DNA from 4 places in the Crassaminicella indica genome. Region 1 is predicted to be linked to each of the others. Evidence: riboswitches for the same ligand, from Rfam matches in the RefSeq annotation. Region 1 holds a riboswitch; each other region holds the start of a gene.

Region 1 (6,309 bases):
TTCATGATCAAACTCCCACCTTTAAAGAAATATTAACTAGAAATTTCTATATAAATGAAAAATCCATAAAAAAATATTTCCAATTTACTACCAAGTATATTAACTACAATGGTGAAGACATGGTTTTAGTTATATTAGATGATATTACAGAGCTTGAAAATAGCAAATTAGAGCTTCAGAAAAGAAATGAAATGATCGAAGCTTATCACAGCCGAATTCGAGATGAATTAGCCCTTGCTAAAAATGTTCAGCAAAATCTTATCCCAAATAAGCTCCCTCAATTAGAAGGAGTATCCTTGTCTGCTATCTACAAGCCTCTAGAAGAAATAGGTGGAGATTTATATGATTTTATAAAAATAAATGAAAACTCTTTAGGAATATTTTTAAGTGATATATCTGGTCACGGTGTTCCTGCTGCTATGATTACAGCTATGGTAAAAGCGATTATGGAAACGAGTAATTATCTTTTTCAGCATCCAGCAGCTTTTATTAACTATCTCAATAGAAAACTAATTAATATATCTGAAAACCTATACTTAACTGCATTTTATGGGCTTTATAATAATAAAACAAAAAGATTTACTTATATGAGATGTGGTCATCCTTATCCTTTAATCATTAGAAACGGGGAATGTATAGAATTAAAGGAAGGAGGAAGTACTATTTTAGGTGTTTTTGAAAATATAAACTTCGAAAGTAAAACAATAGCTCTTCAAAAAGGAGATAAACTCATCTTTTATACAGATGGATTAACAGAAACTAAAGAATATCCTCATACTATATCTCAAAAAGATCTTCATAGCATTTTATTAAAGCATTCTCATAAAAAAATAGATTCCTTCATAAACCATGTCTATGAAGAAATAATCAATTTAAGAAAAAGTAAAACCTTTGAAGATGATGTATGTATTTTAGGAATGGAAATACATGATTAGATCTAAAAAATGTATAGCAATCGCTATACATTTTTTATTTATATTTTAAATTTATTTATAGTTTCTTGAAGCTTTCCTGATAAACTTGCAAGCTGTTCTGCTGATGAAGATAGCTCTTCAAGTGTTGCAGATTGCTCCTCTGTAGAAGCTGCTACTTCCTCTGCTCCAGCAGCATTTTCTTCTGTAATACTTGCAATATTTTCAATATTTTCTCCTACAACAGCTGCATGTTCATTTAAATTTTCACAGGCAAGCGTTACTCCTTTCATATTATCTGTAAGATCTGAAACAGATTTTAATATATCTTCAAAAACATTTACCGTTTCTTTTACAGCGTTTTCTTGCTCTGTTACTATCAATTTTGCTTGTTCCATTTCCTTAACAGCATTTTCTACACTTGTCTGAATCTCATTTATCAAATCACTAATATTTTTAGTTGCTCTTCCTGATTCTTCTGCAAGCTTTCTTACTTCCTCTGCAACAACAGCAAATCCCTTTCCTGCTTCTCCTGCTCTTGCTGCTTCAATAGCTGCATTTAATGCTAACAAATTGGTTTGTTCAGCAATGCTACTGATTAACTCAATAATCTGCCCAATTTGTTTTGATTTTTTATCAAGTAATAAAATCTCTTTTCCTACATTCATTGTCGCATCTTTATTCTCTACTGCCTTAATCTCTTGGTACTCTACAATCTGAATTCCTGCATCAACAGTTTCCTTTGTCATAACTGTAAGCTTTTCAGCATGCTCAGTATTATCAACAATTTTTCCAATACCTTTTATTAGTTCATTTACCATATTACTTCCTCTTTGGGTAGATTGTGCTTGTTCTGTAGCTCCCTCTGCTAGCTCTGATACCGTATTAGCTACTTGCTCAGAAACTGTGCTTGCTTCCTCTGTTGAAGCCATCATCTGCTGAGCTGTAGATGCTACCGTCATACCCATTTCATTCATTTCTGATAGAAGACTGCGCATATTTTCAATCATATTATTAAAATTATTAGCAAGTACACCTATTTCATCATCAGTCTGTACATCTACTTTTACCTGAAGATTTCCTTTAGCTACATCTTTTGTAAGTTCAGCTATTTTCAAAATAGGCTTAATAGATCTATTAATTAGAAAATAAATTAATAATCCCATTACAATAATCATAATCATTCCAATACCTGTAATAGTATTTCTAAATATAGCTACATTATCTGTTACTTCGCTTTCATATGTAGTCATTGCAACAGACCATCCTGTAGAGTGTAGCGGTGCATACGCTGCTATTTTTTTCCCACCTTCAAATTCATAATGTTCTACACCAGTTTCTCTTTTTACCATTTTTTTTGTCAGTGCAATTTGAGAATCACTACCTTTTTCTAAAGCATTATAATTAAGAATCATTTCTTTTTTAGGATGTGCCATAACTAAGCCTTCTTGATCAACCATATAAGCATAGCCTGTATCTCCTAATTTTTCAGCATTGACTATATCTGTGATAGTAGATAAATTTACAGTTCCTCCAATTAATCCAATAATATTTCCCATATCATCTTTTATAGGAGCTGCAATTACTATAACAGGCTGTCTTGTGGTTTTTGATACAATTGGCTCTGATATAGTAATTTGTCCTGCTATGACCTTAGAAAAATATTTTCTATCCTTTATATTACCTCCTTGCCCATTTGTACTTAAATAATTTCCATCTATATCAGACATAATAATTGCTTCAAATTCATTAAAAATATTTTTATTTTCAGAAATAAGCTTTTTTAATCCTTCATAATCTATTTTTTTTACTACCTCTACAGACCCTAACAATTCAATAATTTCTTTCCAGCCTTGAATTTTATCATCTGCCATAGTTACAATTTTATCTGCCTTACTCTGTGCTATTTCTTCTATATCATTCATAATAATATCTTTTGCTTGATAATATGCTGTTCCTGATAATATAAGAATAACCAAAATAGAAAATATGAATACAGGTATAGTAATTTTATATTTCAAACTTTTCACAAAAAAACCTCCTTATTCATTTTATATGTACCTTATAATTTATTTTCAACAATCCTTGTAATTTCATCTATTTTTTATAAACAATCTAATAGCTTTTTACACCTCCTCATTTTCTAAAATAAAAAGGTGTCTCTCGATCAGACACCTTTGCCCATTGATTTTCGGCAAACTGGCGATCATAGTAGTTCTCTACCTTAGACCCATGTCTTTGCGTCCTTATGTTTCCATAAGTTTGCTATTATCGTCCTCCTTTTCTATTCAATTTTAAAAATAATCAAAAATATTGTTTTCTATTTTGATTTATTTCGACATATATTGATTTTTTCCTCTATTTTTTTATACCATTCCCTTACATAGTTTATGTAAAGATAAATGAATAAATTCATATAAAAAAAGCAGCAATCGCTGCTTTTTTTTATTCTGCATCTACTCCATAACAAGCACAAAGGGCAACAAGTCCATCATTAAAGCCAGAACCAATAGCGTTAAATTTCCATTCTCCATTATGTCTATATAGCTCTCCAACAACTACAGCTGTTTCTAAGCTATAATCCTCCGAAAGGTCATATCTTAAAAATTCCCTATTCGTATTTTGATCTACCAATCTTACAAAAGCATTCTCAACCATTCCAAAGTTTTGGCCTCTTTCTTTTCCTTCATAAATCGTAATAGCAAATATAATTTTTTGTATTTCAGTAGGTACTGTGTTTAAGTCTACAAAGACGATTTCATCATCTCCACTTCCTTGCCCTGTTCGATTATCTCCACTTAATGTTATTCCAAGCCCTGCTGGTTGTTTATTTCCATAAAATACAAAATCCTTTTCATTTCTTACCTTTCCATCATTCTTTACTGCAAATGCAAATACATCTAAATCAAAATCTCTTCCATCAAATTTATTTACATCCCATCCAAGTCCTATATGAATCTTAGAAAGAACATTTGCATCTAATCCAATATCTGATGCAGCCTTTTTTAGCGATACCTTTTGACCCTTTTTTAGGGATACTGGTTTACTAGCTCCACTACCAAGACCTCCTAAGCTTCCTAATCCTGCTGTTTGTGGTTGATTGTTTCCGCTATTTCCTCCTAGTCCGCCAAGACCACTTAATCCCATATATATACCTCCCTATCTATTGTTAAAGAAATTTCCTAATGTATTTGTCACCTGCCCCATCATATCTTGGGCATTATTTACAGAGTTATCAAAAGCACTCGATTGAGTTCCTACTGTTTCACCTCTATCAATTCCTACATCTAATCCTGCTTTCCTTTCTGAAGGCTGAAGCACTACTGTATTTCCTCCTTGTTTAAATTCAAACATATAAGATTCACCTGATGTTTGCCCTATAAATGTTTTCCAGTTTACATCTGCTTTTAAACTTGGATCTGGACCTGTCCAACATATAATCGCATCTGGATCTACTCTGCAAGGTGTTTGTAGCACAATTGCATTTCCATCTGTAATAATAGCTACATATCCTGTTTCTCCTGAATTATTTTTAAAATTTGTGGTAAATAATCCCTTTTGAGATAATACTCCTGCTCCTATGAAACGAACACCATATGTTAAATTTCCCGTAAAAGCTAATATATTTTCAGATTCTACCCCTACTTGCTCTCCAGGTTCAAGTGGTACAATAGTCACATTTCTTCCTGCAAAAGCTAATATACACATGCCATTTCCTGTTACCTTCATAATTTCCATGTTCTCACCAGTTAATCTTCTAGAGATGTTATTAATAAGACCTCTAGCTATCCCACCACCTGCATTTGGATCTAATAATACTTTTTCATATTTAAATTGACCCTGATCTGCAACCATTGCTCCTTTTTTAGCAAAGAAAAAGCCACTTCCTTGTGCTACACATGAATATGCTGGTGTTTGCTTTGTTGCTCCTGTTAAATGTTCATAAGTTGATAATTGAAAACCCATTATATTCTCCCCTTATCTATTTATTTAAATAAATTATATCATTTTTAAAACATAGATTTTAGAGGGTATTTCAAAATACTTGATTAAACTTTTATCTTATAGGACAAATACCATTATCACAACCATCATTTCCTATGTCCAATGTTGCTTCTTCTTTTTCATATTTTCTAAGTAAAGAAGGAATAAAGGGCTTCATTTCATCTACTCTTTTGTTGTATTCTTCTTCAGTAATTGCTTCATAAGGAAGCAGCTTATAAAAATTATCATCTAGTGATAAGAATGATAATGCAACTATATCATCCCAATTATTCCATACCCACTCTTCTACTTCTTCCCATTCATGCTCTCTTACATGTATCGTAATAGAACAATTGTGATCAACATAATTTTTCATAAACATTTTATAATTTTCAAGCTGCTCTATTGCAGAAACATCATATTTTGTTTTCCCCTTTGGCGCTTTTACAGGAAACTCTACTACTTTTGTAACACAGCTGTCCCATTCTTGTCCAACCTCAGGAAATACCGGATACCCTAATTCCTCACAAACCTTTACTAATGGATCATCTGAACTTATACGAATTCTTCTTATATAAAAAGGTGAATGAGAATAGTGAACCCCACTAGATACAGTAGGCAACTGGCTTAATGTTCCCTCAGGTTTTACAGTAGTTACCAACAAAGGTTCTTTTCCTCCAATTTCAGCAGCATATTTTTTCACTTCTTCATGAGCTACTTTTCTTAGCTTCCTTAAAAGTTCTGCTTCTTCTTCCTTTGTAATACCTGTAGCATTGACCATATCCTGCCATCCTGTTAAAGAACAGCCTACTAATTTATCTCTTTGTTGCACTGCATCCCAATTTGGCAACTCCAACTCCACACAAGTCATTCTATAACCTGCTCTTACAGATAACCTTTGCGCCTCAAGCAAACCTTTTAAATCTAATTTTCCATTTTTATCTACAAAAGCATATACATTCACTGTTGTTAAGTTACAAAGACCTTGTGAATCAAGAAGAATTTCTCCACATGGATTAACACCATTCATATTTGGTCTTCTTTTTAATCCTGCTTCCTCATTGATCCATCCAGGCTCTCCTGAATATCTCATTCGTTCAATCTGCCAATGAAGCCTTTCCCTTGTAGGTTTTTTTCTATAATATATTGAATTATTGCTCATTTGTCTATGAATAATGCTCTTATCTACAATCCATTGTCCATCAATTTGTTTATATAAATTAGATTTTGCATTTATACATTCTTGATCCTCTGCATCTATTAATACCATTTCAGCTGTTCTTCTAACACCACCTACAACAACATTCTCTCCAATAATATTGGCAATATCTAAACAGTCAATAGGCTTTAGTTTATATTTCTTTTGCTGCGGACTTTGTTTGTTTTTACGAATTACTTGATCAATTTTAAAGAA
Region 2 (6,309 bases), 170 kb from region 1:
TATTATTTATCCAGAGGTGTATAAGCTAAAGAGATTTGTGATCAATAGCGGAAATACGATCACAGCTACTGCATCTGTAATACTTATAAATAGTGACCGAGAAATAGAAGAAGTATCTATCGGAGATGGACCTGTAGATGCAGCTTTTAAAGCGATTGAAAAGATTGTAGGTATCGATATGACATTAGAAGATTACAAACTCCATTCTGTAACAGAAGGAAAGGATGCACAAGGAGAAGCTGTTGTAAAATTAAAGCATGATGAGAAAATTTATACAGGAAGAGGTCTTAGTACAGATATTGTTGAAGCAAGTATTAAGGCATACCTTAGTTCGGTAAATAAAATACTATATTCCAAAGAATAAATGCTATTAGTAAAAGGATTAAAGAATCATTTATTTGAAATGCATCAAAAAATGCAATTTCTTAGTCTATATCATTATTTAAAAAATGATTTAGAGTATATAAAACGATTGAAAAGTCTTATTGCGTGTGGAGTGTCAAATGGTCTTTGGAAAGGGAATCTAAAATAAAAATTAGAGCTAAGAAAATTTTCTTAGCTTTTTCTTATATATTCTTTTTATTTTTTAAAAAATTCAGTAATACCCATAGCTAAAATAAAAACTCCAAAAATTTTTTTTAGAATAAAACCATCTATATTTACTGCAATCATAGAACCAATACATGCACCTAATATTCCAGTTATAATTAAATAAAGCAAAACATCCTTTTGAATATTATGATTTGCTATGTGAATAATCACAGCAGTAATTGCAGTAGGAATAAAATAAATTAAATTAATCCCTTGTGCTATTTGTTGTTTGATATCAAATAAAATTGTTAAAGCTGGAATCAGTAATATCCCTCCACCGACACCTATTCCACCAATAACTCCTGATAAAAAACCGATAATAATTAGTTTCATCCAAAAATCATCCTTATACCTGTTATAATCATAACCGTTCCAAATATTCGATGAAGCCATTTAGAAGGAAATTTATTTAATAATTTTGCTCCTATAAATCCACCTACTATTCCACCTACTGTAATATAAGCTGTAGTATTCCATTCTATATTTTGATTTTTAATATAAATCATAGCACTGATTAGTGATATTGGAAATATAGCTGCTATTGCAGTGGCATGTGCTTTATGTGTTTCTACCTTCAAAATTCTCTCTAATGTAGGAACAATGATTGTTCCTCCACCTGAACCCAATAAGCCATTTATAAAACCTGTAGCTATTCCAATGAACATTATTTTTGTTTTTTTCAAAGTCTTCCTCCTATATTATAAACCTTGTAAATAAACCATCTATCCCTGTTTCTATAATCCCCACTATTCTTCTTATATATGTAATTTCAAATATATTTAAACAAAAATATATATAAATAGCATCAACATTAAAAAAATAAATAAAGGTAAGTGAATGACTTTGATAACTTTTATAAAAAAATCTTCACAAACATTGGAAAAGTGTATAAAAAATTATAAAATGATATAGAAAGTGTATTGTAGGAGGGAGAAAAAATGATTGAAGAAAAAAGCATCCAGGAATTTAAAAATGGAGATGAAATACAAGGCTTCTTTATTGTGAGAAAAGTAGAAATGAAATTATCTGCTAATAATAAAAATTTTTTAGATTTTACATTATCAGATAAGACAGGAGAGGTAAATGGTAAATTGTGGGATTGTCAAGAAGGGCAGAATAAAGAATTTCCTATAGGAAGCTTGATAAAAGTACGAGGAAATGTAACGGAATGGAAGGGAAAGCTACAATTAAAAATCAATCGGATTAGATTAGCAAATGATGATGATAAGCAAAATATTGAAGATTATGTGCAAGCTGCACCTATAAAGGCAGAAGAAATGTTTCATGAGATTTATGAATATGTGCAAAAGATAAAAAATAAGGATATAAAGGGAATTGTAGAAAAAGTTATATTAGAATCAAAAGAAAAGCTAATGTATTATCCAGCAGCTAAATCATTGCATCATGCTATCCGTTCAGGACTTATGTACCACATACTTAGAATGTTGAGAACTGGAGAAAAACTCATTGAAGTTTATAAAAATGTGAATAAAGACCTCCTTTTTGCAGGAATTCTTCTTCATGATATAGAAAAGCTAGAAGAACTAGATTCAGATGAATTAGGAATTGCAGAATATAGCAAAGAAGGACAACTTCTTGGGCATATTAGTATGGGAATGAATAAAATAAGCAGAGTTGGACAAGAATTAGGAGCTGATGAAGAAATTATTATGCTCCTTAAGCATATGGTACTTAGCCATCATTATGAGCCGGAATTTGGAAGTCCTAAAAAGCCTATGATTCCAGAAGGAGAACTCCTACATTATATTGATATGATTGATGCAAGGATGTATGATATGGAAGACCATTTAAAAAATATTCAACCGGGAGAATTTACAGATCCAATATGGTCTTTAGATAATCGAAGATTATATAAAACGTTGCTTTGTGATGAATAAATCAAACTTTATTGTTTGGTTTATTTTTTTGTGTAACGGAGTCATAAGCCATAGTAAAAAAACATATAGATTAAACAGGAAAACATTTTCAAAATAAATTTTCAAAAAAGAAGGAAAAATTCAAAAAATATAGAAAAACAAATAATAGTACAAAAGTCCTAGCTTTATAAAAATAAATAGGACAAAATAACGATATAATTGAATGATTTATGTTGTAAATAGCAAACTTATCGAAAGGTAAGGACGCAAAGCCATGGGTCTAAGGATTTTTCTATGATTGCCAGGTTGCCGAAGCATAGATTGATGTGTAATTTTATCATGATAAAGTACAAGGCGCCTATGGTTTATAGGGGCTATTTTTATGGGTTTATTGAAATCAAAAGGGGTGCTTATATTGATATCAAAATTAGTAAAGACAAAAATAGAAAGAGCTTGCTTTAATACTTTATTTTTCGCAGTTTTTTATTTAATAAGCATTTGTTTTTTTATAGGAAATGCGATGAAAAATTTCCCAGAAACTACATCATTGTTTTATATTGTTGTTATAGGAGTAGGGACTACATTTCTTTATAAAATTTTGCTTTTAAAAGTATATGTAGTTGTAACCTTACTGATTAATTGTATAGGTATTTTTGTTACATCTAGTACATGCATTGATAAATTGACATATTTATCATATTTAATATGCATACTAATATTTACATATTTAATATCATATTACAGAATTAATAAGGATATGAAGAAACGTATATTTGAGAAGACTGCATTCAATGAGATGATGGATGCAATTTTAATTTTAGAGGAGGATACATTAAAGGTAATAGAATGCAATCTTAAGGCAATACAGTTGTTTCATAAAGAAGATAGATTAATTGGAAGAGGGATTGATGAATTGATCCTTAGTAATATTCAAAAGAAAATACCGTACAATCATTTCAAACAATATTTTAAAAATAGAAATAAAGAGTTGGCAATAATGAATGAGAAGCTTAACAATATTTGGATTGATTTACATATAAAACGATTTCACGTATTAGAAAATGCATATATATTAGTTCGTATAATTGATGTAAGTGCTCATAAGAAATATGAAGAAAAAATGAAGTATTTAGCTTACCATGATCTTCTTACAGAGCTTCCAAATAGAAGATATGGAGAAGAGAGACTGAAATTGGCTATTCATAAAGCTCTAAAGAAAAAAAGTATGCTTGGTGTCTTGTTTATAGATTTAGATAAATTTAAAGTTGCAAATGATACGTTAGGTCATGCTGCTGGAGATGAACTTTTAAAGAAGGTTGCGATTAGACTGCAAAGAAGTGTTAGAAAAAATGATATAGTAGTTAGGCTTGGTGGAGATGAATTCATGATTATATTAGAAGATATTGAATTAACTGATGAGATTATTGCAATAGCCAATAGAATGGTTAATGTATTTACACAAGCTTTTACTATAAAAGGAGAAGAAATGTATGTTACATGCAGTATGGGTATTGCAATATTTCCTCAGCATGGTGTAGATATGGAAACCTTAATGGAGAATGCAGATATTGCTATGTATCAAGCAAAGATTTGTGGACGTAATAACTTTAAAGTTTTCAATAATTTACTAGATTATAAAGCTTTATCCTGTCAGAACAATAGTTATAGGGATCCAACTTCAAAATGAAATATAAAAGATAGTTCATTCCAGATAACTTTTGAAAAAACAAAACTTCATTCCATGAAAAAATACTAAACCTTCAAAACTCACTTCGTTCAAACAATGAAGGTTCTTAACGTATTTTTTATGAAATTTCAGTAAGTTTTTTTACAAAAGTTATCGAAGTCATTCACTTATCTTTATATATTTCTTTTTTTTATGTTGATGTTGTTTACCTATAAAAAGCAATTTGTATTTATAAATATAGTATGTTAAAATGAATTTGGTTGATATCAAAAGAGTCAAACCTTAATGTTTTAGAAAAAATACTATGCATCAAAAAATTTTGCACTGATCCTTTGGACAGGGACTGATAGTAAGCCTCAGTCTTAGGAATGGTATTTTGAACAGACGAGGAGGAATAACAAATGATGCTCAATATGTTTAAAGGAAAAATACACAGAGCTACAGTAACAGAAGCAAATTTGAATTATGTAGGAAGTATTACTATTGATAAGACTTTAATGGATGCAGCAGGGATTTTGCCGGGAGAGAGAGTTCAGATTGTTAACAATTGTAATGGTGCAAGGCTAGAAACCTATGTAATAGAAGGAGAACCTAACAGTGGAGTGATTTGCTTAAATGGTGCGGCGGCGAGACTTGTACAGCCAGGGGATACAGTTATTATTATTGCTTATTGCTGGATAGATGAGCAGGAGGCAAGAAGCTTTAAGCCGAGGGTAGTTTTTGTTGATGAGGATAATAAAATCATTGAGAAAACAGATACTGAAATTCATGGAGATATAAAATAATCTTAAAACCTGGTTTTCTTTTAAAAGGAAACTAGGTTTTTTATAATATTCATGCATTTTGACTAGCGGGAGGCATGTTAATGATAGCAATAAATAAAGCATTTAATATTCTAGTGCTTGTTGCTGTAGTATTTATCATGATGAGTGGTTTAACTATTGCACAAGAACTAGAAGAACAAGAAGCTTTTGCTAAATATTCCTTAGAGGGAACGACTTATTTAAAAAATAATATAAAAATGATCAAAAATGTTGATGATCTACTTGTTTTGGTAAATAAAAATAGAAATTTACCATCAAATTATGTACCAAAGGATTTGGTATTTTCAAAGGTGCCTTTTCCATTTAAAGGGAAGCACCCTAAAAAGAAAATGAGAAGGGAAGCAGCTTTAGCTTTAGAGGAATTATTTAAAGCTGCGAAAAAGGAAGGAATAGAGCTTTATGGATTATCTGGATATAGGTCTTACAGAAGGCAAAAGGCTATTTTTAACTATAAGGTTAGGACCATAGGAAAAAAAGCAGCTGCTAAAATTAGTGCTTATCCAGGGCAAAGCGAACACCAAACAGGTTTAGCTATGGATATTACAAGTAAAAGCGTAAGATTTCAATTAGTTGAAGCCTTTGAAAATACAAAAGAAGGTCAGTGGATTAAAGAAAACAGTTATAAATACGGTTTTATTGTAAGATATCCTAAAGGGAAAGAAGCTATTACAGGGTATAGTTATGAACCCTGGCATATAAGGTATGTAGGCAGAGAAGTAGCAGAATATATTTTTAAAAGGAATATTACTTTAGAAGAGTTTTTTAAAGAATTAAAAAAAGATAAAAGCTTGTTATTTGTTGAAAATAACCAAAAACAATTGATGAAGAAGCAAGAAGAATTGATGAGGAATATACAAAAGGTACAGTTGTTATTTTTAACCATACCTTTTTAAGGGTTTTTTAGTTATAAAATCAATATCTATAATTTGTTAATATGTGGTATAATTGACCTAAACTAATGGTTAACAGGAGATTTACCATGAATGAAAAGTATAAAATTTTATTAATTAGAATTATTTTTGTTTTATTGTTTTTCGTTACAATGTTATTTGGACACTTAAGTATGAATTTTGAATTTCATTCAATCCAAGAGCGAGCTTGTACAATATTAAGATGGTCAAGTATCGGAATGGGTGGATTTTTATTTTTTGTTAATCCTGACATTGTAATGAAATCTTTTAAACATAAAAGAAACGATAAAAAAGAAGAAAATATACATATAATATATTGTGAAATTTTTGGATTAATAATTTCAATAGTAGGGTTTGAATATGCTGCAGAAATACTTTTTTGTATGATTTTTAAATAATGCAAAAGATAGACACTTAGA
Region 3 (6,309 bases), 1.4 Mb from region 1:
TGAAGAGGCAAATAATGAATTAAAAAAAGCATTTGAAACTATTCGAAAGCTTGAAAAAAATTATAGAGGTATTCTTGAAAGCAATATAGATGCTTTGGTAGTTATTAATCGTCAAAAAGAGATACTGTATCTAAATCCTGCAGCAAAAAAAATATTTGGTGAAAAATATGAAGAGTTAACATTTGATATTTTAGATTTTAGTACTATTAAAAATGGTGTTAAAGAAATTACAATAAAAACTATGGATGGAAATCAAATTATTGGAGAGGTATGTATTTCAGAAACTGACTGGGAAGGGAAAGAAGCATATCTTTTATCTATTAGAGATATTACTGAAAAGGTACATCTTCGTGAAAAATTAAAAATTCAATCCCTTACAGATGAACTTACATCTCTTTATAATAGAAGAGGATTTTTTAGTATCATTAGACATAAATTTGAATTTGCAAGACGTAATAAGAAAGGAATGTTATTATTTTTTATTGATATTGATGGAATGAAGCATATTAACGACAATTTATCTCATAATCAAGGAGATTGTGCATTGATTGGGACTGCAAAGATTTTAAAAAATACTTTTCATGAAAATGATGTTCTTGCAAGAATCGGAGGAGATGAATTTGTAGCTTTATCTATAGATGTAAAAAAGCAGGATATTGAAAAGTTTATAAATAAGCTTTTAGATCAACAAAGAGCATTTAATGAAGAAAGCAACTATCCTTTTAATATATCTATTAGTATAGGTGCTGCATATTTTGATCCTGAAAATCCAGTAAGTATTGAAGAGTTAATGGCTAGAGCAGATAAATTGATGTATGAATACAAAAAAAGAAATCATCTTTGTTTATAAAAGGGTTGTGCTTAATATCTAAGCACAACCTTAGCTTTTAATTTCAAAATAGGTCTAACCAATACCACCATAGATAGCTCCTAAAATTACAATAAAAACTGCAACAAGAATATAAATATATTTTCCTAAAATTAAAAAGCTATTTTTTAGTGGAGTTTTTGCGCCTAGATTAATAGCTTCTAAGGCTTTAGTTTTACCACAAATCCAATAAAAAACAAAAGCAGAAATACTTGCACCAATAGGAGCTAAATATATGCTCATAAAATCAGCCCATGCTCCAAATAAATCTATGTTGATGCTTAAAAGGATTGAAATACATAAACAGATTAAACCTATTAAAATAGTTGCTTTTTTTCTACTAAGATGAAATTCTTCGATTAAAGCTTCAATAGGTGCTTCCATCATATTTATTGCAGAGGAGATAGCTGCAAATACAATACTTAAGAAAAATATAATAGAAAAAATATAGCCACCTGTCATTTGCGTAAATATTTTAGGTACAGTAATAAATAAAAGTGGTGGACCAGCAGCAGGATCAAGGCCAAAGGAAAATGCAGCTGGAATAATAATAAAGGCAGCCATGAGTGCAGCTAATGTATCAAAAATGACTATGCTTCGTGCTGATGAAGGAATATCTATATCTTCTTTTAAATAACTCCCGTATACTACCATTCCTGCACCGCTTAGAGATACAGAGAAGAAAGCCTGTCCTAATGCCATAACCCAAGTAATAGGCTTTAAGAGATATGAAAAATTTGGCATTAATAGATATTTTACACCTGCTATCGCATTTGGGAGAGTTAACGATTTTATCAATAAAACAACAAATAAAATAAATAACCCAGGCATAATTACTTTATTAATTTTTTCTACACCAGAACCAATTCCCATACAAAGTATAAAAACTGTAGCAATCATCCCTAAGATTGTCCAGGGAACTGTTGCTATGCTTCCGGCAAAGCTTCCAAAGTATGTAGGAATATCTATTGTTTGAAAGATATTTATAAGGGAAGCATAAAAATATCTGAAAATCCATCCAACTACTACAATATAGAAAATAAAGATTCCTGTCATTGCAGCAAGAGGAATACTTCCTAATAGGCTTCCAAATTTTAAATTTTTCTCTTTAAAAACAGTTTTTATGGCACTTAATGCACCTTTTTGATATTTTCTCCCAAAAGCAATTTCTGTAATAAGTCCGGTAGTGCCTAAAAAATATACAAATATAAAATAAGGAATTAAAAATGCAGCTCCTCCATATTCTCCTAATCTCCAAGAGAACATCCACACATTCCCAAGCCCTATGGCAGCCCCTGCACAAGAAAGTATAAATCCAAGCTTTGAAGAAAAATTTTCTCGTTTTTTCAATTCAATTCCTCCTTAAAATTCAAGAATATAAAAAATCCTCTATATGTATATACATATAGAGGACGAATCAACGTGGTGCCACCTCATATTTAGAAAATAAAAATTTTCTCTTTTTCAGATACAGGAAATAATCCGATATCCTATCTCTATAACGGGAGAAAACCGTGTTGCCTACTAAAGTTTCAGCTTCCGCTCATAAGCCCATTCCAAATCATTTTGAATATCAAGGTTCCACCAATCCCTGACTCTCTGTAATTCTCAATGAAATGTACTACTCTTAATCACAGCTTTAGCATATTTTATTGTTAAATGAAATTATAAAGAAAAATTATAAATTTGTCAAATAGTATTTTTGAAAAAATACAAAATTTAAAAGAGTTGTGTTTAAAAGCATGACTTTTTTATTATTATAATTAATAAGCAAATAATTTTACAAACATAAACAATGATGTTAATATATATCTATATATGTAGAATTATATAATATATAGAAAAATATATTAAAAAATTTTTATAAATATAACAGTAAAAATTAAATGATAGATATTGCGACAATAGCAAACTTATCGAAAGGTAAGGACGCAAAGTCATGTGTCTAAGGGATTGTAATCCTATGATTGACAGACTGCCGAACAATGCTAGTATATAGAGAATATTCTTTATTTAGCAATTTTGGGCATCTGTGGAAGCATAGATGTTTTTTTAATGTATATTTTTCAATAATTTATTGGGGGGTGATGAGCGATATTAAAGTTGAGAAAATTAACAAATATATTATTGTAAAAGATTTTTTTAATAGTAATATTTGAAAATTTTATTTTTTTTTACAAATGTATTAGAAGCAAAGTAAGGTGATGATGATTGTGGGAATAAAAAAAGATGAAATTATTTTATATGGCTTAGATGAACATAAAGATGTTATTGATAAAATTATTACAGAGATAGAGAATTTTGAAGAATCATTTGATATTCGATTAATGCTTATAGAAGCTTTAACAAATGCTTTTAAGCATGGAAATAAGTGTTGTGTAGAAAGACCTATTTATTTAAGATATGTACTTAATGAAAAAAATATAAAGTTTGAGATAGAGGATTCAGGGACTGGGTTTAAAAACATAAATATTCCAGATGCAATATATGATGAAAATTTATTAAATGATTCTGGAAGGGGATTGTTTCTTATAAAATGTATGGCAGATAAAATAGAGTTTAAAAATAATATTTTAATTATACAAAAGTATTTAACAGCTAAAAAGAATAAAGCTCAGAATTAAGATAAGGAGGAATATGATGAAAATAAGTTTGAAAACAAAATTAGTTGCTATGTTTTTTATATTTATAGCTGTACCGCTCATTATTTTAGGCACTACTTCGTATATGATGACTTCAAATTCAATACAGGATACAACTGAAGAAAAATTAAGTGAAATTACTATAAAAACAGCAGATGTTATTAATGAAACAATTAATTCGGTAAATAAGTATATTGAAATTTTAAGTCACAATGAAGATTTGGTTAAAGTTGCAGCAGGGGATAGTACAGAGAAAGGTAAAGTTTTTAAATATTTATCAGAATTACAAAAAGATAACAGTGATTATGTAGAAGCATTAATTATTACAGATGCCTTTGGTAAAGGTATTATTAGCAATAAAAGTGAAAATTTTAATATGGATTTAAGTGATTTTGATTATATTCAAAATGCTTTAAAAGGAACTGAAGCTGAAAGTGATGTCATATTGTCTAAAATCACGAATAAACCTGTAATAGCTGTTGCTTATCCTTTAAGGATAGATCAAAAGGTAGTGGGGACAGTTGTTGGAAGTATTAAATTTGAAAATATTTATAAGCATGCTTCTAAAATAAAGATAGGCAAAACTGGATATGCTTATATGATTAATAGAAATGGATTACTTGTATATCATCCAAAAGCTGAAAAAATATTAAAAGAAAATGTAGGGAATGCAAATAATAAAGAATTAAAAGCTTTAGTAGACAAAATGAAGAAGGGGGAAACGGGTGAAGGTTATTATACATATGAAGGAGTGAGAAAATTTGTAAAATTTATTCCTGTAAATAAATGGATTTTGGCAGTAACTGCTGATTATGATGAATATATGTCAGCAGCTAATAAAATTAGAAGGAATACAATAGTGATAACTGCCATAGCGTTACTTGTTTCAATGCTTGTAGCTTATATTTTAATAACAAGAAATATAATCAATCCAATTAAAGAGCTAGAAAAATTAATGACAAAAGCAGGAAATGGTGATTTAACAGTTAGATCTAAAATAACTACAAATGATGAAATACAAGTATTAGGTGAATATTTTAATAATATGATAAAACATCAATCTAATATAATAAATCATGTTAGAAAGGGTGCAGAAGAATTAGCAGCTTCTTCTGAGGAAATCTCTGCCTCTGCTGAAGAAATAAGTGCATCAGCTGAACAAATTACATCTAATATCCAAGTAGTTGCATCTAATGCAGAACGTCAAAATAATTCAATTGTTGAAATATCTGAGGTTTTAGTTCAGCTTTCTAGCTTGATACAAATAGCACAAAGCAGAGCATTTAAAGCAAAAAATAATTCTGAGCATACTATGGATGTTGCACAGCAAGGAAGAATAAAAGTTAAGGATACAGTTGAAGCTATTGAAAATATTAGTAATGTATCTAATGAAACAGCGAATATATTAAAGTCATTAAATGGACTTTCAAAAAAAGTTAGAGAAATTATTAGTACAATTAATAATATTGCAGATCAGACAAATTTATTAGCATTAAATGCAGCCATAGAGGCAGCAAGAGCTGGAGAGCATGGAAAGGGCTTTACTGTTGTAGCAGAAGAAGTTAGAAAGCTTTCAGAACAAACAAATATAGGAGCTAATGAAATCTCTTCATTGGTAAATGAAATGGTAGTTCAAATAGATAAGGCAGTAGAATCAATGCATAATAGTAAGAAGGTAGTAGAAAACGGGGTAATGGTAGTTAATGAAACGGACAAGTCTTTTGTTAGAATCATTGATGCAGTAGAACAAATAGTAAAGGATATAGAACAAGTTGTAGATGTTGCGAAGGATGAAGTCGCAAGCTCGGATCAAATTATTCAGCTGATTGATACAGTTGCAACCATTACTGAAACTACAGCAGATAATAGTCAAGAAGTTGTAGCAGCTACTGAGGAACAAAATTCTATTATTCAGAATTTTGCTGCTAGTTCAGAGGAGACTAGTGCTATGGCAAATAGTCTAAATAATCTTGTAGAAAAATTTAAAATTTGAGGTGAATATAAATGAATGATAAAAATATGTTAATACCTAAGAATTTTTCAGTGGATGAAGCTGATCAGTTTAGAGAAAAAGTAAATGCTCTAATTGACAAAGGAGAAAAAGATTTTGTGCTTGATTTTAATAATTGTACATTTATCGATAGTACAGGTCTTGGTGTATTAGTAGGAATTTATAAAAAGTGCATGGAATTAAATGGAAGTCTTAAACTTCATTCAATTCATCCACAGGTTATGAGAATTTTTAAATTAACAAGATTAGACAAGGTTTTTGAAATTAGATGATGTGTTGGGAACCCATGATTATAATTAATCATGGGTTTTACTATTTTTAAAATTAATATAAGAATTAAAATTAACAACATGCGACATAATTTTTAAAATATTTAGGATAAAATATAGTTATAGGAATTTATTCTATTCATTTTTAATATAAGTTAAAGATAAACAACATCAACACAAAAAAAAGAAATATAGAACTATCTTTTATATTTTGTTTTAAATTTGTTTATCTATAGGCAAACAACTTCAAAATGAAATATAAAGAACAGTTCATTCCAGATAACTTTTGAAAAAACAAAACTTCATTCCATGAAAAAATACTAAACCTTCAAAACTCACTTCGTTCAAACAATGAAGGTTCTTAACGTATTTTTTATGAAATTTCAGTAAGTTTTTTTACAAAAGTTATCGAAGTCATTCACTTATCTTTATATATTTCTTTTTTTATGTTGAAGTTGAATCCCTATATATTTAAACAATATAAGACAAATTGGGAGTGACATGATGAAAAAACTTATG
Region 4 (6,309 bases), 1.1 Mb from region 1:
TTAAAAATTATATTTGAATAGTATTCATCATATCAAACATTGGTAGTATCATAGCAATTACAATAGCTCCAATGATTATTGCCATTAATACTATCATCAACGGCTCTAGCAATGTGGACATCTTTTGCAATGTAGCTTCTACTTCTTCATCATAAAAATTTGCTGTTTTATCTAGTATTTCATCAAGAGAACCTGATTCTTCTCCAATACGAATCATAGCATTTACCATTGGTGGAAAAACTCCTATTTGTTTAATAGGGGTTGTAAGGTCTATGCCTTTTCTTACATCTTCCTTAGCTTTTAAAATCCCCTTTTCTACAATCACATTACCTACAATCCTTGATACAATATCTAATGCTTGTATCAAGGGGATACCACTTGCTAATAAGGTTGATAAGGTTCTTGTAAACCTAGAGGTAATCACTTTTTGTGTAATTCCCTTTATAATAGGAATTCTAAATTTTATATGATCTATTAAAAATTGTCCTTTATTACTTGTTATATATTTTTTTATACTATAAAGCATGATGATTAAAACAAGAATAATGATATACCAATAATTTTTTATAATTTCACTAACTATTAATAATATTCTTGTTGGAAGAGGTAGTTTTACTCCACTACCTTCAAACAGTCCTATAAAGGTAGGCATAATGAATATAATTAAAAATACAACTACTAAAATTGATATTATACTCAATATAATTGGATACATCATTGCACTTTTTATTTTATTGGTAATTTTGTTTTCCTTTTCATAATGAATAGCCATGCGATTCATAATAATATCTAAAGTACCACTTACTTCTCCTGCTTCTATCATGTTGATCAATAGATCTGGAAAAATTTCTCTATGCTTTCTTAAAGATTCTGAAAAAGTTAATCCTTTTTGAACATCTTCGTAAACTTCTTCAATAACTTTAGCTAATTTTTTATTTTCTGTTTGAAACCTTAAAGTATCTAAAGCATTAAGAACAGTTACTCCTGCATTGAGCATAGTATAAAACTGTCTACAAAATATAGCCATATCTTTTATTTTTACTTTTTTAAAAAAGCTGATGCTTATTGATTGCTTTTCTATTATTTCTTCGATATTTATAGGATGATTTTGATTTTGCCTAAGCATATGGATAACTTCATTTTTGCTTCTTGCAGTATATGTTCCTTCAAGTCTTTCTCCTGCTTTACTTATAGCTTTATATTTATAAGTGGGCATATATATCCCCCTTGTTTTTTAATATTAGCTTTATTTTTTACATATGCATAAATCGCTCTAAATTATCGCAATCTACTGCATAGGTCAAAGCTGTTTTTTTATTAATTAACCCTTTATTATATAAATCAAGGATAGCATGATCCATTGTCTGCATGCCGAATTTGCTACCTGTTTGTATATTAGTTTGAAGTTGATGAGTTTTCCCTTCCCGAATCAAGTTTCTTATAGCAGATGTTGCAACCATTATTTCTAATGCAGCTACTCTTCCTTGTCCATCAGTTCTCTCTAAAAGCTGTTGCGAGATGATACCTTCTACTACTGTAGATAATTGTACTCTGATTTGTTGCTGCTGGTGTGCAGGAAAGATATCTATAATACGATCAATAGTTTTTGCAGCTCCTATAGTATGTAGTGTAGAAAGTACTAAATGTCCTGTTTCTGCAGCTGTAATAGCTATACTAATAGTTTCTAGATCACGCATCTCTCCTACTAGTATTACATCTGGATCTTGTCTTAAAGCAGCTCTTAATGCTCTAGAAAAGCTATGCGAATCATTTCCAATTTCTCTTTGATTTACAATACTTTTATTGTGCTTATGAAGGTATTCAATTGGATCTTCAAGGGTCAAAATATGACAGCTTTTTTCTTGATTAATATAATCAATCATAGATGCTAATGTTGTAGATTTACCACTACCTGTTGGTCCTGTTACCAATATTAATCCTCTTTGCTTTAATGCTAATTCTTTTAGTATTTGTGGAAAGCCCAGTTCATCAATAGTAGGAATATTTAAAGCAACTGTCCTTAAAGCCATTCCATAACTTCCTCTTTGTTTATATATATTTACTCTGAATCTTCCTAATCCATGATAAGAAAAGGATAAGTCAATTTCACCCTTTTCTTTTAACTCTATAATTTGTTGATCAGTTAAAAGCTCTTGTACTAAAGCAATAGTATCATATGGTGCCAATGCTTTTTCATTTATTTTTTCTAATTTTCCATTGATTCTTAATACAGGAGGGACACCTACTGTTACATGTAAATCAGATGCTTTTTTTTCAATTGCTTTTTTTAATAAATCTAGTATATTCATATTCCACCACCTAATCTAGGTTATAGGATACCCTGTTTAATTCATCTACTGTTGTAATACCTTCTAATACTAATTTAAAACTATTTTCTTTAAGAGGAATCATACCTTGATTAATAGCACTTTGTCTTAAAATATCAATACTTTCACCCTTATCAATATGTAGTCTTAAATCTTTATTTACCAGCATAATTTCATGAATAGCTGTTCTTCCCTTATAACCTGAACCATTACAATAATTACATCCTTTTCCCTTATACAATAAGGTTTCATCAGAAATATTGAGTATTTTTTTTTCTATTTCATTTGGTACATAAGATTGTTTGCATTCAGGACAAATTTTTCTTACTAATCTTTGTGAGATTACTCCAATAACAGATGAAGATACCAAATATGGTGCAATTCCCATATCCATAAGGCGTGCTACTGTTGAAGGAGAATCATTAGTATGCATAGTACTTAAAACAAGATGTCCAGTTATGGCAGCTCTAACTGCTATTTGGGCAGTTTCACTATCTCTGATTTCTCCGATCATAATAATATCAGGATCTTGTCTTAATATAGACCTTAGTGCATTAGCAAAAGTTAAATTTGCTTTAGTGTTTACCTGTACTTGATTAATGCCATTCAAACTATATTCTACTGGATCTTCTACAGTAATAATATTTTTATTTATTTGATTCAATTCTCTAAGAATTGTATATAATGTTGTAGTCTTACCACTACCTGTTGGTCCTGTTACCAAAATAATCCCATTAGGACTTTTAATGATTTTATCAAAAATTTCTAAGTTTTTTTCAGAAAACCCCAATTGATTTTTTGACATTAAGAAACTGCTTCTATCTAATAAACGAATAACTATCTTTTCTCCATAAACTGTAGGCAATGTAGAAATACGCATATCAATTTCTTTTCCATCAACAGTTGTTTCAAATCTACCATCTTGAGGAATTCTTTTTTCAGCAATATTCATTTTTCCCATTATTTTAATTCTTGTAACAATTGCAGAATGAGTAGATTTTTCAGGAGATATAATTTCTTGCAGCTCTCCATCAATTCTAAATCGTACTCTAACATTACTTTCAAAAGGCTCGATATGAATATCGCTAGCTTTTGCTTTTACTGCTTGCCTAATAATAGAGTTGACCAGTCTAACAACAGGCGCATTATTAATTTCATTTAATATGGTTTCATCTAGATCTGATAAATCTTCAAAGCTATACTGATTTTTAAAATCTTCAACTGCTTTTTCAGCACTTTCTTTACCATAATAATAGTCAATTGCATTTAATATATCTTGTCTTGTAGCGATTATAGGTTCAACTTCTAATCCTGTAGCAATTCTTACATCATCCATCGCAAAAATATTTAAAGGATCAGCCATTGCTACAAATAATTTATTATTTTCTTTTTTTACAGGAATCAATAAATGTCTTTTTGCAAGACTTTCGTTAATCAATTTAGGAATTTCAGCATCAATATAATACTTTTCTAAATCCATATGAGGAATTCCTAATTGAAATTCTAATATTTCTATCATTTTTTTTTCTTGAATGAAACCTTCATCGATTAGAATTTCTCCTAATTTTTTTCCAGAAGCTCTTTGAATTTTTAATGCTTCATTAATTTGTTCCTTTGTGATAAATCCTGCATCAATGAGCAAATCTCCTAATCGTTTTTTGGGTTGCATTATCATCATCCATTCATAATATATATTTTTATAATATAATAAAAATCATAATTCAAAAAAACAAAAAGACTAACCCCCTATATATAAATAATATAGTGTTAGTCGGTTACGCCACTACATCAACATGGTATAGGCGTCCAAATATAACCATGTATCATTTGTACTAACATTACATATCACTATTTAAATTAATATAAATAGTTCAACATAGTTAATAGTTCTTAAATTTTTAAAATCCTCTATACAAAATACATTTCACCAATTATCATAATAAACATATACCTAAGACATTATATCATTAATTCCCTAATTTTCCAACAAGAAATTTATGTTATGGAATTTCCAAGGAAATAGTGATAAAAATATAAAAATTTACAATATTTTTTTGAAATATAGTATATTAAAAATGAAATGTTAGCAAAATGCTAACATCTATTTATCACTTTTATCTTTAATTTTTTTTGTATTATGATTAAAAGCTTTACTAAGTTTTTTTATAGCTCTTTTTTCTATTCGAGAAACATAGGATCGAGAAATTCCTAATAGCTTTGCTATTTCTCGTTGGGTTTTACTTCCATCATTGACTAACCCATATCTTAATTGAAGAACAATTCTTTCTCTGTTTTTTAACACACTTGCCATTTTTTGATATAATTTTTTTATTTGTATCTTTAATTCTACTTCATCTAAAACTTTATCTGTTTCAGTTCCTAAAATATCTAATAAAGATATTTCATTTCCTTCTTTATCTACACCAATAGGGTCTTGTAATGATACCTCATTTTTTGTTTTTTTATTGGAACGTATAGTCATTAATATTTCGTTTTCAATTTATACTAAAGTATGATTTATAACGTGTTTTGTTCTATTATATTTTTCTACTCGGAAGTAATTATTTTAAATTATACTTTCATATTTTAAATAAATCTTTTTTTATATCTAATTTTATCTCTTCCCAAAGACTATATTTTTCTTCTTTATTTATTGGAAGCTCTTCAATATAATTTTTTATGATTTTGACCTGCTCCTGTGCTACTTTTTCATAAAATCCCTTTTGTTTTTCTAATGTATCTGGAAAAAATATTCTAACTTTCATACTATCACCTCATATAAAATCTATGCCAACCTTAGTTTGTACTATACTACAGGTTTTATTTTTAATATTATAAAATACTTAATCAATACATCTTACATAGTCTTTTGAATTTTATTATTTTTAGCTGTATTTCCTTATATATCGGTAAATTTTTTTACTATTATGCTGATTATTGCTAATATCTATCGTATTTTCACTATTACCTCGGAAATAATCTCTTGAAATTTAATAATTATTTGCTTCTTTTTTTTATAACCTAAAATAATATTATAGTAAAGAACTTAATAGAAAGGTGATATTATGCATATAGCAATTTATTCTAGAAAATCTAAATTTACAGGAAAAGGTGAATCTACACAAAATCAAATTGAACTTTGCAAAGAATACGCACTTAAGCACTTTCATCCTATTGAAAAATTTATTATCTATGAAGATGAAGGTTTCTCTGGGGGAAATATAGATAGACCAGAATATCAAAGAATGCTAAAAGATGCTCAAAAAGGCAAATTTGATATTTTGATGTGCTATAGACTAGATAGAATATCTAGGAATATTTCTGACTTTTCAGATACCATGAAAATATTAAATCATAAGAATATAGCTTTTATATCTATTCGCGAGCAGTTTGATACTTCAACACCAATGGGTCGTGCAATGATGTATATAGCTTCTGTTTTTGCACAACTTGAAAGAGAAACAATTGCAGAACGCATAAGAGATAATATGCTTCAGCTTGCACGTACAGGTAGATGGCTTGGTGGTACAACTCCTATAGGTTTTATATCGAAATCAGTTGAAATTACTGATTTAAATAATAAACGAAGAAAAATTTTTCAACTTTTTCCTGTTCCTACTGAATTAGAAATAGTCAAAATAATATTTCATAAGTTTTTAGAATTCAAATCATTAAGTAAACTTGAAACATATTGCATTCAAAATAATATGAAAACCCGTAATAATATCGATTTTTCACGATTTGCTTTGCGAGGCATTCTATCTAATCCTGTTTATGCAATTGCTGATGAAAAACTATACAACTATTTTTTAGTAAATAATTTTGACATATATTCAGATAAAAAAGATTTCAACAATAGAAATGGAATTATGGCATATAATAAAACTATTCAAAAGAAAAATACATCAAATAAAATCAGAGATCACTCTGAATGGATTATTTCTGTAGGTAAGCATGAAGGAATCATTCCTAGTACTCAATG

Evidence for each region. A riboswitch is a leader RNA that binds a small molecule or an ion and turns the genes downstream of it on or off. The one in region 1 is predicted to bind cyclic di-GMP.
Region 2: another riboswitch for cyclic di-GMP. It lies ahead of KVH43_RS05345 (GGDEF domain-containing protein); the one in region 1 lies ahead of KVH43_RS06140 (methyl-accepting chemotaxis protein).
Region 3: another riboswitch for cyclic di-GMP. It lies ahead of KVH43_RS12700 (ATP-binding protein); the one in region 1 lies ahead of KVH43_RS06140 (methyl-accepting chemotaxis protein).
Region 4: another riboswitch for cyclic di-GMP. It lies ahead of KVH43_RS11620 (GspE/PulE family protein); the one in region 1 lies ahead of KVH43_RS06140 (methyl-accepting chemotaxis protein).

Annotation. Positions count from the first base shown of each region.
Region 1 covers NZ_CP078093.1:1,299,966-1,306,274, reverse strand. Annotated here, with positions in the region: gene KVH43_RS06145 (SpoIIE family protein phosphatase) at 1-935, shown strand, start outside; gene KVH43_RS06140 (methyl-accepting chemotaxis protein) at 974-2,941, opposite strand; cyclic di-GMP riboswitch class I at 3,102-3,188, opposite strand; gene KVH43_RS06135 (TerD family protein) at 3,357-4,058, opposite strand; gene KVH43_RS06130 (AIM24 family protein) at 4,071-4,877, opposite strand; gene nrdJ (ribonucleoside-triphosphate reductase, adenosylcobalamin-dependent) at 4,969-6,309, opposite strand, start outside.
Region 2 covers NZ_CP078093.1:1,129,169-1,135,477, forward strand. Annotated here, with positions in the region: gene KVH43_RS05325 (2-isopropylmalate synthase) at 1-364, shown strand, start outside; gene KVH43_RS05330 (sulfite exporter TauE/SafE family protein) at 580-924, opposite strand; gene KVH43_RS05335 (sulfite exporter TauE/SafE family protein) at 921-1,274, opposite strand; gene KVH43_RS05340 (3'-5' exoribonuclease YhaM family protein) at 1,530-2,489, shown strand; cyclic di-GMP riboswitch class I at 2,700-2,782, shown strand; gene KVH43_RS05345 (GGDEF domain-containing protein) at 2,851-4,155, shown strand; gene panD (aspartate 1-decarboxylase) at 4,557-4,940, shown strand; gene KVH43_RS05355 (M15 family metallopeptidase) at 5,021-5,872, shown strand; gene KVH43_RS05360 (hypothetical protein) at 5,959-6,288, shown strand.
Region 3 covers NZ_CP078093.1:2,658,367-2,664,675, reverse strand. Annotated here, with positions in the region: gene KVH43_RS12710 (diguanylate cyclase domain-containing protein) at 1-850, shown strand, start outside; gene KVH43_RS12705 (sodium-dependent transporter) at 905-2,218, opposite strand; T-box leader at 2,274-2,512, opposite strand; cyclic di-GMP riboswitch class I at 2,765-2,851, shown strand; gene KVH43_RS12700 (ATP-binding protein) at 3,082-3,492, shown strand; gene KVH43_RS12695 (methyl-accepting chemotaxis protein) at 3,509-5,503, shown strand; gene KVH43_RS12690 (STAS domain-containing protein) at 5,515-5,793, shown strand; gene KVH43_RS12685 (sensor domain-containing diguanylate cyclase) at 6,295-6,309, shown strand, end outside.
Region 4 covers NZ_CP078093.1:2,439,604-2,445,912, reverse strand. Annotated here, with positions in the region: gene KVH43_RS11630 (type II secretion system F family protein) at 8-1,216, opposite strand; gene KVH43_RS11625 (type IV pilus twitching motility protein PilT) at 1,254-2,309, opposite strand; gene KVH43_RS11620 (GspE/PulE family protein) at 2,320-4,002, opposite strand; cyclic di-GMP riboswitch class II at 4,088-4,170, opposite strand; gene KVH43_RS11615 (sigma-70 family RNA polymerase sigma factor) at 4,429-4,827, opposite strand; gene KVH43_RS11610 (hypothetical protein) at 4,907-5,092, opposite strand; gene KVH43_RS11605 (recombinase family protein) at 5,393-6,309, shown strand, end outside.